DNA from 2 places in the Marinobacter sp. M1C genome. Region 1 is predicted to be linked to the other one. Evidence: predicted binding sites of a transcription regulator. Region 1 holds the regulator's gene; the other holds the start of a gene.
What was found. Region 1 encodes sigma-54, which starts transcription at its own class of promoters, with help from an activator protein. Its sites were predicted from a motif close to ANTGGCATNNANNTTGCTNT; they were not measured.
Positions count from the first base shown of each region.

Region 2: a site for sigma-54 is predicted at 4,449-4,468, ahead of flgB (flagellar basal body rod protein FlgB). Genes of this name have one in related genera too.

Region 1 covers NZ_CP092289.1:3,130,332-3,140,149, forward strand. The annotation lists gene mlaE (lipid asymmetry maintenance ABC transporter permease subunit MlaE) at 1-71, opposite strand, end outside; gene MIH19_RS14670 (ATP-binding cassette domain-containing protein) at 53-877, opposite strand; gene MIH19_RS14675 (KpsF/GutQ family sugar-phosphate isomerase) at 1,091-2,071, shown strand; gene MIH19_RS14680 (HAD hydrolase family protein) at 2,071-2,679, shown strand; gene lptC (LPS export ABC transporter periplasmic protein LptC) at 2,676-3,293, shown strand; gene lptA (lipopolysaccharide transport periplasmic protein LptA) at 3,277-3,864, shown strand; gene lptB (LPS export ABC transporter ATP-binding protein) at 3,842-4,567, shown strand; gene MIH19_RS14700 (RNA polymerase factor sigma-54) at 4,738-6,270, shown strand; gene hpf (ribosome hibernation promoting factor) at 6,314-6,613, shown strand; gene ptsN (PTS IIA-like nitrogen regulatory protein PtsN) at 6,699-7,166, shown strand; gene rapZ (RNase adapter RapZ) at 7,219-8,103, shown strand; gene MIH19_RS14720 (HPr family phosphocarrier protein) at 8,111-8,380, shown strand; gene mgtE (magnesium transporter) at 8,442-9,803, shown strand.
Region 2 covers NZ_CP092289.1:1,945,622-1,955,439, reverse strand. The annotation lists gene flgG (flagellar basal-body rod protein FlgG) at 1-461, opposite strand, end outside; gene MIH19_RS09350 (flagellar basal body rod protein FlgF) at 573-1,325, opposite strand; gene flgE (flagellar hook protein FlgE) at 1,483-2,778, opposite strand; gene MIH19_RS09340 (flagellar hook assembly protein FlgD) at 2,803-3,477, opposite strand; gene flgC (flagellar basal body rod protein FlgC) at 3,494-3,937, opposite strand; gene flgB (flagellar basal body rod protein FlgB) at 3,972-4,382, opposite strand; gene MIH19_RS09325 (LysR family transcriptional regulator) at 4,733-5,623, shown strand; gene MIH19_RS09320 (CaiB/BaiF CoA-transferase family protein) at 5,743-6,972, shown strand; gene MIH19_RS09315 (hydroxymethylglutaryl-CoA lyase) at 6,984-7,931, shown strand; gene dctP (TRAP transporter substrate-binding protein DctP) at 7,974-8,960, shown strand; gene MIH19_RS09305 (TRAP transporter small permease) at 9,040-9,603, shown strand; gene MIH19_RS09300 (TRAP transporter large permease) at 9,603-9,818, shown strand, end outside.

The DNA of each region.
Region 1 (9,818 bases):
AAAGACGCCAGAAAATCCAGCGTGTTTTTGCCCAGGCGGGCAATCGCATCCATCATTGCTTTGCTCCCGATTGCAGGACTGCCAGCCCGAAATCCGCGGCGCGTTCTGGCGCCGGATAGTGAAAAGGTACGGGCCCGTCGGGCTTGCCCTGCAAGAACTGCTGCACTTTCTCTGATGAGTGTTCACGCAGTTGTTCCGGCGTGCCAGCGCCGATCACCTTGCCGTCAGAAAGAATACAGGCGTAGTGACAAATACTGAGAGATTCCGGTACGTCGTGAGACACCAGCACGCTGGTCAGACCCATGGCACTGTTCAGTTGTCGAATAAGCTTCACCACCACGCCCATGGCGATGGGGTCTTGGCCGGCGAAAGGCTCGTCGTACATAATCAACTCCGGGTCCAGCACAATGCTGCGCGCCAAGGCCACTCGCCGCGTCATGCCGCCGGACAGCTCTGCGGGCATCAGGTCGCGCGCGCCCCGCAGGCCCACGGCTTCCAGCTTCATTAGAACGATGTCGCGAATCATGTCTTCCGGCAGTTTGGTGTGTACCCGCAACGGGAACGCCACGTTCTCGTAAACACTCACATCGGTAAACAGGGCCCCACTTTGGAACAGCATGCCCATTTTTTTTCGCAGCTGATACAGCGCACCACGCCGCAGCTTGGGTATGTTGTGGCCGTCAACCAAAACCGAGCCAGACTCCGGCTTCAGCTGTCCGCCAATCAAACGCAACAATGTTGTTTTCCCGGTGCCACTAGGACCCATGATCGCAGTGATCTTGCCACGAGGAATTTGCAAGCTGAGGCCATCAAAAATACGCCGCCCAGACCGCGAAAAAACCACGTTTTCCAAGGAAATATAAGCAGCTTCTGCCATAACCCACCCCTTAAAAGAGCCGCTACATTATGCCAAGATGCACTCAAGCTCAATCCGCTATGGCTAAAATGTAACCTTGCGAACTGGCCGCAGCCGGGTTTTGACCCATTCAAAGACAGCCCACGCCTGCCCAATGTTATACTCTGTTTCATGACAGCCCAAGCGGCGAAATCTCGGCCATCAGCCGAATTAGAACTAAAGAGCAGGAACAGGATGACAGACCCAGTGCCAAAGGATTTCCGAGAATCCGCGCTCAACACCATCCGCATCGAGCGCGATGCCATTGCCAGCCTTGAACAGCGTATTGGTGAATCATTCACAAGCGCCTGCCAGGCACTTATGGCTTGCCGTGGCCGTGTAGTGGTGACCGGTATGGGCAAATCTGGCCATATCGGCAACAAAATTGCTGCGACTCTGGCCAGTACCGGCACACCGGCTTTTTTTGTTCATCCCGGTGAGGCCAGCCATGGTGATCTGGGCATGATTACCAGCCAGGACGTGGTGATCGCCATCTCCAACAGCGGCAATACCAACGAAGTGGTTACCCTGCTGCCATTGCTAAAGCGCATGGGCACACCGCTGATCAGTATGACCGGTAATCCGCAATCGGTGCTGGCACAGGAAGCATTGGCCAATCTGGACGTTAGTGTATTGAAAGAAGCCTGCCCTTTAGGCCTGGCACCCACATCCAGTACGACCGCCACATTGGTGATGGGCGATGCTTTAGCAGTTGCCTTATTGGAAGCAAGAGGCTTTAGCGCCGAAGACTTTGCGTTTTCGCACCCTGGGGGGCGCCTTGGCCGCCGTCTGCTGCTGCGAGTGCTGGACATCATGCACAGTGGCGACAGCGTTCCGGTAGTCAGTGAAGGTACGACCCTTAGCGGTGCGCTGCTGGAAATTTCCCGCAAGGGTCTGGGCATGACCACTGTCGTGGACAGCAACGGCGCCTTGATAGGTGTATTCACTGACGGCGACCTGCGCCGCAGCCTGGATAAAAACGTAGACGTACACACCACCGCCATAGAGCAACTGATGACCCGTAATGGCAAAACCATCCGCGCCGAGCAACTGGCAGCAGAAGCTCTGAATATCATGGAAGAAATGAAGATTAGCGCACTGCCAGTCGTCGGTGAGCACGGTGAGCTGGTGGGGGCCCTGAATATGCACGACCTGCTGCGTGCGGGAGTCATTTAATGGACACTCCTGTTGTGGATGCCCCTGATTGCCGGCCGCAATGGCCGGCCAGCGTGCTCGCCAAAGCAGCCAATATTCGCCTGATTGCACTGGATGTGGATGGCATCATGAGCGATGGAAAAGTTTACTTCAGTGCCAGCGGTGACGAGCTAAAAGCCTTCAATATTCTCGACGGGCTCGGACTCAAACAGCTGATGGCCGCAGGCATTACGGTCGCAGTCATTACCGGAAGGCGTTCACCACTGACCGAAAAACGCATGACTGACCTGGGTATTCCGCACTTGTTGCAGGGCCGCGAAGACAAACGCACTGCACTGCTGGAGATTGTCGATCTGCTGGGCATCCCGGCCAGTGATATTGCGTATATGGGTGACGATTTGCCGGATTTGCCAGCGCTTCGCTACGCCGGCCTTGGCATTACCGTGCCCAACAGCTATTGGCTGCTGCAGGAGCACGCCGATTACTGCACCCGCAGTCGCGGCGGTGATGGCGCGGTGCGCGAGGCCTGCGACCTGATTCTCGCTTCCCAAGGCAAGCTCGACACGGCCCTAGCGCCCTACCTTGAACCCTATCTTAAACCTGCCCGCGGCGCGGAAAGCGCACCATGACCTTAGGTAAAGGCGGCGGCCTGCTTGTTACGCTGTTACCGGAACAACGCCCCAGGTGGCAAACGATTGCCCTTCTGGCCACGTTTATTGCCGCCGCTGCACTGCTGTGGCACAGCGACAGCGAAGTACCCATGCCAACGCAAGATAGCGAACTGCGCGGTGACAGCGAGCCCGACAGCTTTGTGGTGGACGCCCTGTACACTTCCTACGACGAACAAGGCACCATCAAAATCCAGTTTGTCAGCCCTCGCATTGAACAGTTCGAGGCCAACGGATACGCCATCATGGCCGAACCACAAGCCACGATCCAAGGCGAGCCCGGCTCAGAACCCTGGCAGCTTACCGCCAAACACGGCAAACTGCTCGACGGCAACAGCCAGCTGGAGCTTGAAGGTGATGTGCGCATTGTTCGACAGATTGGTGAGCGCAGCGCCACCTTGAGCACGACCAGATTGACGCTGGATAACCGCACCAATATGGCGTACACCGATGCCCCCGTCGAAATCGTTGACGCCACCGGCACTACCAACGCCACGGGCATGAAAGCCTGGCTCAATGAACGTATTCTGGAACTTGATTCCCAGGTGGAAGGACGCTATGAAACTGGTAACTGAAGGTAATACACTCTTTTGGCGCCGCGCACGAGGCCTGGGCAAGAGGCTGGGCGTGAGCTTCGGGCTGGCAGGCTTACTCGTCAGCACGCCAGGCCTGGCCTTTGATCTTGATTCCAATATCCCCATCAACGTGGCCGCCAATTCAGCGCGGCTTGACGATGCCAAAGGCGTTGCAACCTACACCGGCGATGTTGAACTGGTGCAAGGCGACACCAAGCTGTTTGCTCAAGAGGTGGTGCTCTACCGCGACATAAATGGGCTTAACCGCATTAAAGCCACCGGCACCCCGGCCCACTACGTTCAGCCCACGGCCAACGGAAAAGGGGAAACCGACGCAAAAGCCCTCACCATAACCTGGTCTGCTGCCGAGAAGCAGCTGACCTTTGAACGCGACGCAGTGATCATGCAAACTGGCAATATTTTTCGCGGTGAACTGATTCTTTACGACACCGTGAACCGCGTCGTCACTGCCCAAGGCAGCACCGAAGCAGGCTCCGGGTCAGGCCGGGTAGAAATGACGATCCAGCCGCGCAGCACACAGGAATCCGATGGCCGTTCTCAGAGCCAGTAATCTGGCAAAAAGCTACAAACAGAAAAAAGTGGTGATTGACGTGTCGCTGGAAATTCGCAGCGGCGAAATCGTCGGACTGCTAGGCCCTAACGGTGCTGGCAAAACCACCTGCTTTTATATGATTGTCGGGTTGGTGCAGGCTGACCACGGCCGCATTACGATTGATAACCAGGACATCACCCCGCTGCCCATGCACGGCCGTGCCCGCAAAGGCATTGGCTACCTACCCCAGGAAGCCTCGGTGTTTCGCAAGCTCACCGTGCGCGACAATATCATTGCCATTCTGGAAACCCGTAAAAATATGAAACGGGCGGAACGCGAAGCGAAGTTAGAGGAATTGCTAGCCGAGTTTCACATCAATCACATCCGCGACAGTATGGGTATGGCCTTGTCTGGGGGCGAGCGCCGCCGGGTAGAAATTGCTCGCGCACTGGCTATGGAGCCCGCTTTTATTCTGCTGGACGAACCCTTCGCCGGGGTGGACCCAATCTCGGTTAGCGACATCAAGCAAATCATTCGCCACCTACGCGACAAAGGCATAGGCGTACTGATCACCGACCACAACGTGCGCGACACCCTGGACATCTGCGAAAACGCCTACATTGTATCCGGGGGCCATATTATTGCCTCCGGCAGCTCCGCCGAAATCTTTGCCAATCAACAGGTCAAAGAGGTCTACCTGGGCAACGAATTCCGGCTGTAATAAACCTTAAAAGTGGGCATGCGATGACATCGCCAAAGGTGAATCGGTTGATTCCCCGGCGAACTCTAGTAGACTCGGCAGAGAATTTGCTTGTGAACGCAAACCCCGGTTAGCCAACCTTTTTTCGGTGGCTGCCACGCGCCAACCGATCGAGTAATGGATTCCCAAGAATGGTGATGAAAGCTTCTTTGCAGCTCAAGCTGGGCCAGAGCCTGACCATGACGCCCCAGCTCCAGCAGGCGATTCGCCTGCTACAGCTTTCTACCCTCGACTTGCAACAGGAAATTCAGCAGGCACTGGAATCCAACCCCATGTTGGAAGCACCGGAAGACGACGATCACGGCGATGAGGAATCCACGCACGCTGACACCAACAGCGATCAAAATACGGACTCCAGCGCAACAGATGCCTCGGTGGACACCAGCAAAGACTGGGACGAAAACGAAAATGGTCCCGACTGGGCCAGCGAAAACGAAATCCCCGATACCCTGCCAGACGACCTACCAGTGGATACGGCTTGGGACGACGTATACCAATCGGCGCCGGCACCGGCCAGCAGCAATGGCGACGATAACGACTACGATTTTGAAACTCGCAACTCGCCCGCTGAAACCCTGCGCGATCACCTGGAGTGGCAGCTTAACCTGACCACCATGACGGACCGCGACCGCGCCGTTGCTCACGCCCTGATGGACGCCGTTGACGAGCGCGGCTACCTGACCAGCTCGCTGGCCGAGATTTATACCGGCCTGCAGGACGAACAAGACGACGACCCGCTGGAACTGGATGAACTTGAAGCGGTACTAAGACGCCTACAGTTTTTTGACCCACCCGGTGTGTTTGGCCGCAACTTGCAGGAATGCCTGCTAATCCAACTGAACCAGATGTCACCAGACACCCCTTGGGTTTCTCAGGCGCGCATGGTCATCACCCACTACATCAGCCTGCTGGGCAACCGTGACTACGCCCAACTGCTGCGTCGTAGCCGCTTAAAAGAAGATCAGCTAAAACACGTACTGGCGCTGATTACCAGCCTGAACCCGCGCCCCGGCGATGTGATTGACCGAACCGAACCGGACTACGTGATTCCAGACGTGATTGTGTACAAGCGCAACGAGCGCTGGCGGGTAGAGCTGAACCCAGAAATTGCACCGCGCATTCGCGTCAATGCCAGCTATGCTTCATTGATAAAGCGCGCTGATAGCAGCGCTGATAACACCTACATGCGCGATCAGTTGCAAGAGGCTAAATGGTTCATTAAAAGCCTGCAAAGTCGCAACGAAACGCTGCTAAAAGTGGCTACCCGTATTGTGGAATATCAACAGGGTTTTCTAGACCAGGGGGAAGAAGCCATGAAGCCGTTGATCCTCTCGGAAATCGCCCAAGCCGTAGAAATGCATGAATCTACCATCTCCCGGGTAACCACCCAGAAATTCATGCATACACCTCGCGGCATTTTTGAACTCAAATATTTTTTCTCCAGCCATGTCAGCACCGATGCTGGCGGAGAATGTTCTTCAACTGCCATCCGCGCCATGATAAAAAAACTGATAGCCGTTGAAACCTCCAAAAAACCGTTGAGCGACAGCAAGATTGCCGCCATGCTTGGGGAACAGGGAATCCAAGTGGCACGGCGTACCGTGGCCAAATACCGGGAGGCACTACAAATACCTCCATCGAACGAAAGAAAGCGACTGGTGTAGCAGCACCAATGTAACAACACCGATGCAATAGCAGGAGAAGCCTATGCAACTCAATATTTCTGGCCATCATGTCGAACTGACCGAAGCACTCAAAGAGTACGTGAACGAAAAGTTCCAGCGCTTGGAGCGCCACTTCGACCAGATTAGTAACACCAATGTGACTCTGCAGGTGGAAAAATTGCGCCAGATAGCCGAAGCTACCGTAAATATAAGCGGTGGCGAATTGCACGCTAAGGCCGAAAATGAAGACATGTACGCAGCGATTGACGCTCTGGTGGACAAACTGGACCGCCAGATCCTCAAGTACAAAGAAAAGCAAGTATCCCGGATGCATGGTAACTAACACCGGATACAACGCGTAAACGCTTCACGCGCTGCGGCATGGCACCATGCCGCAGCCTTTTTTTTAATGGAAGTACCGTCGACCCATGAGCGAGACATCCCTGACTATAGAAACCATCCTTGCCCCGGAACTGACACTTTGTAACGTGCCAGCGTCCAGCAAGAAAAGGGTTCTTGAGTTTATTGCAGAGCAAATTCACCTGCATAACGCCACCTTGGGCAACACTCAGATATTCAGCAATCTGATTGCCCGCGAGCGCCTGGGGTCTACCGGAATCGGCCAAGGCATCGCTATTCCCCACTGCCGCCTGGAAGGCCTGGAGCACGTTATTGGCCTTCTCATCACCCTCAGCGAAAGCGTGGACTTCGATGCCATTGACAACCAGCCGGTGGATTTAGTTTTTGCTCTGGTTGTGCCAAAAGAAGCCACCAGCGAGCATCTTGAGCTGCTTAGCCAGCTTGCAGAAAAATTCAACGACCGGGCTTTTTGTGACCGTCTGCGCCAGTCGGAAGATGCCATTACCCTATTTCAACGTATGACCTCGGGACGCTAATCTGTCTTGACCGGATCCACTTCGACCGTTCGCACTCAAAGGGGTATTAACGATGAAACTGATTATTGTTAGCGGCCGCTCCGGATCGGGTAAAAGTACCGCGTTGCACGTTCTTGAAGATCTGGGTTTCTACTGCATCGACAACTTACCCATTGGCCTTCTGTTCCCGCTGACCAAAGAAGCTGCCGCACAAGAGCCTGCCGGCCGCCTGCACAAAATGGCGGTGAGTATAGACGCGCGCAACCTGTCCGGTGAACTGGCCAATTTCGAAGATATTCACGGACGCCTGAAGGACACCGGCGTCAGCACTGAAATCATATTTTTAGACGCCGACGAGCAATCTCTGCTGCAACGCTTTCATGCTACCCGACGCAAGCACCCACTGAGCGACGATCACACGTCATTGCGCGAAGCCATTAGCTCAGAAAAAAAACTGCTGGAACCCTTGTCGAATCTGGCTGACCTTTACATAAACACCACTGGCATGGGCATGTATGATTTGCGGGACATGGTCAAACAGCGGGTGGTCGGCCGCAAAGACCAGGAACTGGCGCTGCTGTTCCAGTCTTTCGGTTTCAAGCACGGCGTACCGGTTGATTCAGACTACGTATTTGACGTGCGTTGCCTGCCTAATCCCCACTGGGACACCTCTCTGCGCAAGTTTACCGGCATGGACCAACCGGTGATCGATTTTTTGGAGAACGAACCCATGAGCGCAAAAATGGTGCAGGAAATCATCGCTTTTCTGACCTCGTGGCTACCAGCATTTTCCGACAGCAACCGCAGCTACATGACCATTTCCATTGGCTGTACCGGCGGCCAGCATCGCTCGGTTTATGTCTGCGAGCAAATGGGCGCCCACTTCCGCCAGCACAGCAACAACGTGCAAGTACGTCACTCCGAATTACTGCACCTGAACACCGTACAGGACGCCTGATTCAACCATGATCCGACGCCAGCTTTTTATCATCAACAAACTGGGTCTGCACGCCCGCGCAACGGCCAAACTGGTGGCTACAGCGTCTGCTCACCAAAGCAAAGTCAGAATCGCCGGAAAAGGCCGTGAAGTGGATGCCAAAAACATCATGCAGGTGATGATGCTGGCCGCCAGCCAGGGCACGGAAGTTGAACTGATTGCCGACGGTGACGACGAGCAACAGGCCATCATCGCGTTGACAGAACTGATCAACGATTACTTTGGCGAGGGCGAATAGTCGCTCACGCAGTGCCCGCAAGTTCGCTATAATACAGCCGTTTTCTGACAGCGGATGAGCCATGACCGATATTCTGGAAAAAAGCCAGGCACGCCAGCGTCTTCGCTCGTTAGGAGAAGCGCTGGACAGTGGTGCCCTGAAACAAGTGGCACGCATCCTCAATGGCGGCCTCAGCCCCAGTGATATCGCTCACTTGCTGGAATCATCGCCTCCGCGGCAACGGGCGCTGCTGTGGAATCTGGTCGACAAACAGCTTGAAGGCGAAGTTCTTCAGTATCTAAATGAAGACATCCGGGGCGATTTCCTAAGCAAATTCAACGCTCAGGAGCTGGCTGACCTGATTGAAGACTTTGAGTCGGACGATCTGGCCGACTTGCTTCAGCAGCTCCCCGACACGGTGATTCAGGAAGTTCTGAACACCATGGACGAACAAGACCGCCAGCGGGTGGAAGAGGTACTGTCGTACCCCGAAGACACCGCCGGCGGTTTGATGAACACCGACACCATTACGGTGCGCCCGGACATCAGCATTGACGTGGTGCTGCGCTATCTGCGCCGCCACCGCACCCTGCCCTCTATGACCGACAGCCTGATTGTGGTCAGCCGTCGCGATGAATTTATCGGCATGCTGCCGGTTACTTCCTTGCTGGTATCGAATCCTGCCGCCACCGTGCGTGAAGTGATGGACACTGATATTGAGCCCATCCCTGTCACTTTGTCAGATACCAAGGTTGCCATCCTGTTTGAGCGCTATGACCTGATCTCGGCGCCGGTGGTAGCGGAAAATGGCAAACTGCTGGGCCGCATCACCATCGATGACGTGGTCGATGTTATCCGCGAAGATGCCGATCACTCACTGATGCGGATGGCGGGCCTGGATGATGACGAAGACACCTTTGCACCGGTTTGGAAAACCTCACGCAGGCGCGCGGTTTGGCTGGGTATTAATCTGATGACCGCGTTCATCGCCTCTGGAGTGATCGGTCTGTTTGAAGAGACCATCACCAAGGTGGTGGCACTGGCGGTGCTGATGCCCATTGTGGCCAGTATGGGCGGCATTGCCGGCAGCCAGACCCTGACACTGGTCATCCGCGGTATGGCCGTTGGCCAGATCAGCAGCGCCAATGTAGGCTGGTTGTTAAACCGCGAGTTTCTGGTGAGTGCAATGAATGGCGTGTTGTGGGCTTTGGTGGTGGCCGGCGCGGCTACCCTGTGGTTCAAGGATATTATGCTGGGCGCGATCATTGCCGCGGCGCTGGTAATCAATCTTGTCGCTGCAGCCTTGGTAGGCACCGTGTTACCGTTGTTTCTGAAGTCGCGTAATATTGATCCGGCGCTGGCCGGCGGTGTGATTCTGACCACCGTCACCGATGTTGTCGGGTTTGTGTCCTTTCTTGGCCTCGCGACTCTTTTTTATGCTTGAACCTTTTACATCTAG
Region 2 (9,818 bases), 1.2 Mb from region 1:
TCGCGACCGATGGTCACATTAGTGGCATTTGCCGGAATGTTGATGTTGGGCTGCAAGGCGTTGCCCGCGGGGTTTACAACATCACCATCGGAATTCAACTGAAACTGACCGTCGCGGGTATAGGCGGTTTGGCCGTCTGGCAATTGCACTTGCAAGAAGCCGCGACCGTTAACCGCCATATCCAGTGGCTGCTCGGTTATCTGCAAGTTGCCCTGGGTAAACTGTTTGGCGGTACCCACAACCCTCACACCGGTACCCAACTGCAACCCGGAGGGTAATTCGGTGTTCTGTGTGTTCAGGCCACCGGGTTGGCGTTTCACCTGATACAGAAGATCCTGAAACACCGCGCGGTCGCGCTTGAAACCGGTAGTGTTCACGTTCGCCAGGTTGTTAGAGATGGTGGACATGTTAGTGTCCTGCGCGCTTAACCCGGTTTTGCTAACCCATAATGCTGGATGCATTTTAATCGCTCCCTACCGTCAGGCTGTTGTGGATGGCGGCGAAATCTTGCCGCTTTCACGCCCGCCGGCGTGTTGTTTCAAGTGTTGATACACGTTTTGATGCAAGTGTTATCAGAGGTTCTGCAATAGCCGTGCCGCTGCTTCAGAATTTTCTTTCGCGGTGCTCATTACCTTCACCTGCATTTCGTATTGCCGCGACAGCTGCAAATTGGAAATCATTTCGGCCACCGCGTTTACGTTAGAGCTTTCCAGAAAGCCACTGGAAACCCGGGCGTTGGCATCAGCCGGTTCACCACCACCAAGCGCTTGATCGGGCTTGCGACGTATAAAGCCATCCGGGCCTTTTTCCAGTGCCTTTGTCGGCGGCGTTACCAGCTTGAGCCTGTCCACCTCCACCAACTGATCGGGAGGGCCACCCACCGGAACAATAGACACGGTGCCGTCGGCACCAATCTCAACGTTATCAAAAGGCGGCAAAGCCACCGGGCCACCGTTGCCCAGAACCATTTCACCGTTAGCCAATCGCAGCAGACCATTGACATCTATCTGCAGGGAGCCACTGCGGGTAAACACTTCTTCACCCAGGTTGTTTTGCACCGCCAGCCAGCTGTCGCCTTCAATCGCCACATCCAGTTTCCGCCCGGTTTCCATCAGAGCACCTGAAGACAAGTCTGTGCCGGGGTTTTCGGTCATGGCGTAGGCGCGAGTAGGATGATACTCGCCAAACACCGGCATACTGCGTGCCTGGGCGAAGTCTCTCTTGAAACCAGTGGTGGTCACGTTCGCCAGGTTGTTAGCATGGGCGCGCTGGGCCAGCATGTTCTGCTTGGCACCGGACATTCCGATATAAAGGGCTTTGTCCATGGGGAAGGTTCCTGCCGGATATTTGACTGTTACCAGTCTTAAAGCAGGAGTCGTGCCAGCTTTATTGGCGACGAAATAAGAAAAGTTCGGGAGTAAGCAAAACCGGGCCTTATCTGGCCCGGTTTTGCTAAAAGCACCCTGGCGGGCGCTCGATTACTTACCTCAGGTTGATGATGGTCTGGGTGACCGCATCCGAGGTTTCAATGGTTTTGGCATTCGCCTGGTAGTTACGCTGGGCAATAATCAGATTCACCAATTCCGCAGACAGGTCTACGTTGGATTCCTCAACTGAGCTGGCCTGAATCGCCCCCAGGGTTCCGGTGTCTGGCCTGCCAATAATCGGCTGGCCAGATTCGAAGGTCTCCACCCAGCTGGTGTCACCCGACGGTGACAGGCCGTCGGTATTATTAAAGCTGGCCAAAGCCACCTGCCCTAACGATTTTGACTGGCCGTTGGTGTAGCGGGCAAAAATGACGCCTTGCTGCGACACATCCAGCCCCGACAGCCGGCCGGTGGTGTAGCCATTCTGGCGCTGATCATTGACACCGAAGTTGGCGCCATATTGAGTGGTGTTACCCAAATCCAAATCAAACTTCGCGTTAGCCATTGTTGCGGCGCCATTGCTGGCTCCGCTTCCATCTTTCGGCACCCAATTATTGATTGGAATTACGCCATTGGCGGGTGATGTCAGGCTCCCGCTTTGATCGAACACTAAGCTAGCAGCAGGGTTGGACGTAGCTCCAGTTGTAGTCGTGTCGCCTACATCTTCACCATCTATTTGCAAGAATAATGACCAATTGCTCTGGTCTACCCCAGGTGACGGACTCGATGGGTCTTTTTTGGCATAGAATTGGGTGAGTTCATGAGGGTTACCCAAACTGTCGAAAATCGTGGTTGCGGTAACGTGGTTGTAGGTACCCGGATTTAACGGATCGAACGGAGTTGCAGTGAGCACCTGCTCCCGCGCATCCAGATTAAGGTCTGTCCGCAGATCGGTGGTGCGCTGTGGCGCCAGATTATCGCTGCCAATTTGCAGATCACCCGTTCTGCCTGACAAGTTGCCGGCGGCGTCTGCAATATAGCCTTGTAACCGCATATTCTGGTTGTTCACCACAAAGCCGTCTTTGTCGGTACCAAACTGACCGGCACGGGAGTATCGCTTTTCGCCGCCATTATTCAGCTCAAAGAACCCGTCACCGTCGATAGCAAGGTCCAATCCGTTATCGGTGAAACTGACGTTACCCTGGCCGAACGATTGTTTAACGCCCTGCACCCGAACCCCGTCGCCAACTGGCGCGTTGCCCGAACTTAAAAAGCCGTTGGCGTACAAATCCCCAAACTGCACGCGGCTGCTTTTAAAGCCGACGGTGCTAGCGTTTGCGATGTTATTGCCGGTTACGTCCAGGTCTACCGCCGCGGCCCTCAGGCCGCTTAATCCTGTGTTAAATGCCATGATTTACCCCTGCTGACGCCGGTATTAATTGATTTGCCGAACTTGCGACAGATCAATAGACCCCATGCCCGCAAGGTTCAGAGAAATAGAGCCGCCTTTGCCCAAAGACACGCTGTCGACGTTTGCGCTCATCATTGTGCCCAACTGCTGCGAACCACCAGGATAGGCACCGGAAGCCACTACGTAATAAGAGCCTTGCGGCAAAGCACTGCCGTTGCCGTCTTTACCGTCCCACGTGAATTTGGCAGAACCGGAGGGCTTGCCACCCAATTCCATCTGCCGCACCAACTCACCCGAACCGTTCAATATCGACACTTGCACGCCGCCGGTTGAGGCAGGCACATCGACGGTTCCGTTAACCTCGCCGCTGGCACCCAGCATCGCCAAATCCGACGACACCAATACGGTTTTACCAACCATGGCGGAAGCTTGCAGAGCCTGGGTAGAACGGAATTCGCCGACCACGTTGTCCACGTTGCCAGACAACTTCTGCATTTCTTCCAGCGAACTGAATTGTGCCAGCTGGGAAATAAACTCGCCGTTGTCTTGCGGTTCCAGCGGGTTCTGATTCTTCAGCTGGGCCAACATCAGTTCCATGAATTCATTTTTTCCAAGCTCACCTTTGCCGCTTGCCGACTGCTGTTTCAGCTGGTATTGGCTTAGTACATCCGTTGCCTGGCTTGCGTTTACTGCACTCATGATTGATTACCGCCTGTTAGTTCTGGCCCAGAGTTAAAATGCGCTGCATCATCGACTTGGCAGTGTTCATGATGTCTACGTTCATCTGGAAGCTGCGTGAAGACGACATCATATCGGCCATCTCTTCTGCCACATTCACATTGGGGTAGTACACATAGCCGTCTTCGCTGGCAGCCGGGTGGTTGGGCTCGTAGCGCATCTGCAGCTCGGCATCGCTTTCGACGATACCTTCCACCCGCACACCGGCACCGCCTTCTGCCCCGGAACCGAACGCCGGTTGGTTGCCGTTTAAAAGCGACTGCTGAACCGCCGCAAACACCGGCTTACGGGCGCGGTAGGTCTCGCCAGTGCTGGAACTGGCGGTTTCGGCGTTGGCAATGTTAGAAGCTGTGGTGTTTAGCCGCAGCGATTGCGCAGTCATACCGGAACCGGCGATGTCGAAAATGTTACCCAGTGACATAAAAACCTCCTGTGTTCACCGTGTTGACTGCGGCTTACTGACCTGTCAGCGCTTTGCTAATTCCACTGAATTTGCTGCTAAGAAACTGAAAGCTGGCCTGATAGTCCATGGCGTTGCGCATAAAGCGGCTCTGTTCTTGCTGGGCGTCTACCGTATTGCCGTCTACCGACGGCTGGTGCGGTGTGCGATACAACAAATCATTGTCGCTTAAAGAGCCGGGCGCACCGCCACCTTCGGTTATATGGCCGCTGTTAGTGGTGTTCATGCCGAAGCCGCCGGCGTTACTCTGCGCTTGCTTCATCATCGACTGAAAGTCGATATCACGGGCCTTGAAGCCCGGGGTGTCGGCGTTGGCGAGATTATTGGCCAGAATTTCTGCGCGCTGAACCCGTGCTTGAAGTGCGTATTGATGAATACCCAGTGCACTATCGAATGAGATTGCCATGCTGCCTCCGCAATTCTGTGCCGGCGGTTAACGAAAGATTGCCGGTTTCAGGTGTATGCAGAACATTAAGCAAGCTCGATGCCAGAATTAGGGCTCACACTTAAAATCGACTGTTTTTAATTGAAATAGCCCGATTTACAAACCTGAAAAAGGTAAAAGGCGGAAAACAGCTAAGATAAAGACACCTGTAAAAACACGTGCAAGAAACAGAATCGGAAAAGCGGCAATGCCCTGCCTGCCATCTGGCAATGTCAGAGCTGAGGATTAACAAGGAAATATGTCGCGTCACACTTTCCTTTTAGGCACAAACCCATAGACTCCACTGCGTTATATGTATCTGGAGCGTTTGTATGCATTTGGATCCCACATCATTACGCTTGTTTGTGCGGGTTTTGGAAACGGGCACCATCGCAGCGGTTGCCGAGCAGGAGTTTATCGCCGCCTCCGCCATCAGCAAGCGCATCAGTGAGCTCGAAATTTGTTTGAATTCCCAGTTGCTGGTACGCACCAACCGTGGCGTTGAAGGAACCCAGGCCGGCAAGGCGCTAGCCCAGCTATCAAGAGGCGTGCTGCATCAACTGGAAGAAGTGCATGCCCGCATGCACGAATACTCCCAGGGAGTAAGGGGCGAAGTGCGCATCGTCGCCAATATTTCCGCCATCACCCAGTTTCTTCCGGTGCAGCTGAAAACATTTCTGGACCAGCACCCCTTTATCCAGATTCAATTGGAAGAACGGATTAGCTCGGAAATTATTGAAACCGTGGCGCAGAACCAGGCGGACATCGGTATTTTTACCGAAGTACTTGGCAACACGGAAAACCTGACGATTCACCCCTACCAATGCGATCGGCTGGCTCTGATTACCGCCAACCAACACCCGCTAAGCCAAGCCAAGAGTCTGAATTTTGTGGATACCCTGCAGTACGATTACGTTGGCTTGCACACCGGCAGCGCCATTAACAACAAACTGTTGCAGGCAGCCGCCGCCGCAGAAAAAACATTCCGCATGCGTATTCAGGTAACCAGCTACGAAGCGCTGATGCGAATGGTCGAGCAGGACCTGGGCATCGGCATTATGCCGCAAGACATTGCGCGGCCTTACGTAAACACCCATCGCATCAAAACCATACCCCTCACCGACCGCTGGGCAAGCCGCAAACTGAAGCTTTGCACAAGCAATCTGCACCCGTTGTCACATGCAACGCTACGCCTGCTTGAACATCTGAAACCAAGCTCCTGAATCCAGCCATCGCAAACGGAGATGGCAGCCTCACATTTAACCATTTTGGCATTTTCAGGTTCCAGCTCATTATTTTGGAAAACATTAAGAAAGCGATACCATTTTAAGGTGAGATGAACATGACCAAGGAATCTTCCGGCGCCGGGGATCAGGAAACCAAACCGCTGCCCCTTGAAGGCGTACGTGTCCTCGAATTAGGGTCGCTAATTGCCGGCCCCTATGCCGCCAGCCTCCTTGCCCAGTTTGGCGCTAACGTCATCAAAATTGAACCACCAGGCACCGGTGACCCACTGCGGCGTTGGCGAAAAATGCACAAAGATACGTCTCTCTGGTGGTATTCACAGAGCCGCAACAAAAAGTCTCTGACGCTGAACCTGAAAGACCCCGATGCTCAAGCCATCGTTCATAAGTTGGTGGAAGAGAGCGACATTGTTATCGAAAACTTTCGTCCCGGAACTTTGGAAAAGTGGAATCTGGGCTGGGAGCAATTGTCGGCTATAAACCCCTCGCTAATCATGATTCGGGTATCCGGCTATGGCCAGGATGGGCCCTACTCCTCACGTCCGGGTTTTGCAGCTATTGCCGAATCGATTGGTGGTTTGCGCTATCTTGCAGGTTATCCGGACCGCCCCCCGGTAAGAGCAGGCGTCAGCATTGGCGATACCCTGGCGTCGCTGTACGGCGTGATTGGCGCGATGATGGCCATGCACCACCTCAAGGTAAACGGCGGCAATGGCCAATACGTGGACGTTGCGCTTTACGAAGCTGTGTTTGGCGTTATGGAGAGCATGATTCCCGAATATGGAATGTTCGGCTTTGTGCGTGAGCGCACCGGCGCCAGCATGCCGGGTATTGCACCCTCCAACACCTACCGCAGCGGTGACGACCGTTACATTGTTATCGCTGCAAACAGCGACAGCATATTCAAACGACTGATGAATGCGATTGGCCGTCAAGACCTGGCGGACGACCCCGAGCTTGCCCACAACGATGGCCGCGCAAAGCGCAGCGACGAACTGGATGAAGCCATTGAAGCCTGGACGTCCAGCCATAATCTTGCTGACGCCCTGGCCGTGCTTGAAGACGCGGCGGTGCCTGCCAGCCGGATCAATACCGCGGCCGATATTTTTGAAGACCCTCACGTCCGAGCTCGCGGAATGATTACCGAACAACCACTTCCCGGTGGCGGTGAAATATCGTTGCCAGGAATTGTGCCTAAACTGAGCGCCACCCCCGGCACCACCCGCTGGCTGGGCCCTGGCCTTGGCGAACATAACATCGAGATTCTGGAGGGCCTGGGCTACTCTGCAGCAGACATTCAGGCACTAAAAGACAAGGATGTGATCTGATGTTTACCGAACTGCCAAAACGAATACTGATCAACGAGGTCGTCACCCGTGACGGTTTTCAAAGTGAACCGGATTTTATTCCGACAGCTACCAAAGTTGACCTGATAAACGCCCTTGCCAGCCTTGGTTTGAACAAAATTGAGGTTACTTCGTTTGTTTCGCCGCGCGCCGTGCCTAACCTGAGTGATGCCGCCGATGTCATTCGGGCTATCAACAATGACACCCAGACACGCTATGTAGCGCTTGTGCCAAATGAAAAAGGCTGCACCCGTGCACTGGAACTCGGCGTTGATGAAATCAACTTGGTAATGTCGGTCAGCGAAAGCCATAATCTGGCGAATATGCGCATGACCTGCGACCAGTCGCTGCAGCAATTTCAGCGAATTGCCGAAATGACCTCCGGAACGCCTATGCGCCTGAATGGCTCTTTGGCCACCAGCTTTGGTTGTCCATTTGAAGGCCAGCAAACACAAGAGCGGGTACTGCGCTTTGTTGACGCTTATCTCGAGCGCGGCCTGCACAGCCTAACCTTGGCCGACACCACCGGCATGGCAGTGCCCAACCAGGTACAGTCATTGTGCATGGCTGTGCGCGAACGCTGGCCAGAGCTGGAACTGACACTACACTTCCACAACACCCGAGGGCTTGGCCTAGCAAACGTGCTTGCGGCACTCGCCGCCGGGGTTAACCAGTTTGACGCCTCGTTAGGTGGGTTGGGCGGCTGCCCCTTTGCACCAGGTGCTACCGGCAATATTTGTACCGAAGACTTGGTTCACATGCTGAATGAAATGGGCCTGAATACAGGCGTAGACCTGAACGGCTTGCTGTTGCAATCACAACGCCTGGCCGAGATCGTCAATCACGACCTGCCCGGGCAGGTTCGCAAAGCAGGGCCACGAAACCAGACCCGGCCACTCCCGCAATCGGTAAAGCAATTGATGCAAAACGGCCGCAACTGATCAGGCCACCCCAAAGAGAACTAAAAAAAACAAGGAATGATCATGAAATTAAAACACCTTCTCTATTCCGGCGTACTCGTGTCTGGCCTTATCGCCATGCCAGCACTTGCTGAAACCACCTTAAAGGTGACGCTGCAACTGCCGCTGACGCACCACTTGGGTCAGAACCTGGTCGATTTCAAAAACGAAGTAGAAACAAACAGCAACGGCGACATCAAAATTCAGATCTTCCCGTCGGCGCAGCTGTATAAAGACAAAGAAGTCCACGGCGCCGTGAGCTCTGGCGCCATCGAAATGGGCGTCATAAGCGTCACCCAGTTGGCTGGCACCATTCCGGCGGTTGACGTTTTTTACGTACCCTTCTTATTTCCAAACAACGACAAAGTTGTAAAAGCCACCGCGCCTGGAAGCCCCGTGCGTACCCTGCTAGACGATGAAATCATTAAAACCGGCGCTCGCCCATTGTGGTGGCAGGCGTACGGCGGCGTAGCGCTGCTTTCCAAAAGCAAACCTATTCAGCTGCCGGACGACATGAAAGGCATGAAGGTGCGCGTGTTCGGCAAAACCCTCGGTGAATTCGCCAAAGCTGTGGGCGCCGCCCCTACCGTAATGGCAGGGTCTGAACAGTTTTTGGCTTACCAGCGCGGAACCGTGGATGCCGGCATGACAGGCGTGACAGCCGTTGGCCCTCGCAAGCTTTATCAGGTAATGGACCACCTGACCCTGACAAACCACGCCAACATTGAGTTCATGACCATCATCAACGAAAAAGTGTGGCAGGACCTTACCGATGGCGAACGGACTATTCTGCATAATGCAGCCGTAAAGGTGGAAAAGCAGCTGCGCGACAAAATTCAGACCCTTGAGGCCGATGCCATCGCAAACGCCAAGAACGAAATGAATGTGATTGAACTTAGCCCAGCGGATATCGCCAAATGGCAGGAGGCAACCCTCCCTGTGCTTGATGGCTTTATTGAAAACGCAGGCCCACTCGGACAGCAAGTAATTGACGCCGCTCGCGCGCTTTAAATCTAGCCATACCCTCCAGTAACGGACGCCTGCTTAACAGGCGTCCGTTACTGTCGATGTTCTGTTGTCGGAATTACTCATGTCAGATGTCAACGCCTCATTAAAAGATCCGCAGGCATGGCGCGCCACTCATCCATCACTTTGGGTGCGCATAAACCACGCTATTGTCACCCTTTGCGGGCGACTTGCTGCGGCCTTGTTTGTGGTTATTGCAGCCATGATTACCTACGAAGTGATTGCCCGTTACCTATTCCTGTCCCCCACCATTTGGGCGGGAGATCTGTCATTGATGTGTCAGATCTGGGCATCTTGCCTGGGCGCCAGTTGGCTGCTGCAGCATCAAGCTCTGATTCGGATAGATATGCTTATCAGCCGCTTTGGCCCACGCTTACGCGTCATCGCAGAGCTTTGGTCGCTGCTCGTTATTGCGGTGTTTTCAGGCTGGGTTACGTGGTACGGCGCGCAAATCGTGATTGGCGCCATTGCCATAAATGCTGCATCCGCCTCCATGCTGGGGTTGCCGATGTGGATCACCCAAAGCGCTATTCCGCTGGGCTTTGGTTTACTGTTTATTCAATGCCTGACCGAGGCCGCACTTGTGCTGACAGGCCATCTGCAGCCCGCTGAAGAGGTGCACGTCTGATGTCTGTTGCGCTGATTATATTTGCCCTGCTAATGCTTTTGCTTTCAGGTATACCGGTGGGTTTTGTACTGGGCGGGCTTGGCCTTGCCATGCTGTTGCTGGCTGACATGTCGCCGCTAATGGTCCCCATGGCTTTGTATTCTTCGTTCGACAGCTTTATTTTGCTGTCTGTTCCGCTGTTTCTGTTGATGTCTAACATCCTGCTGCAAGGTGGC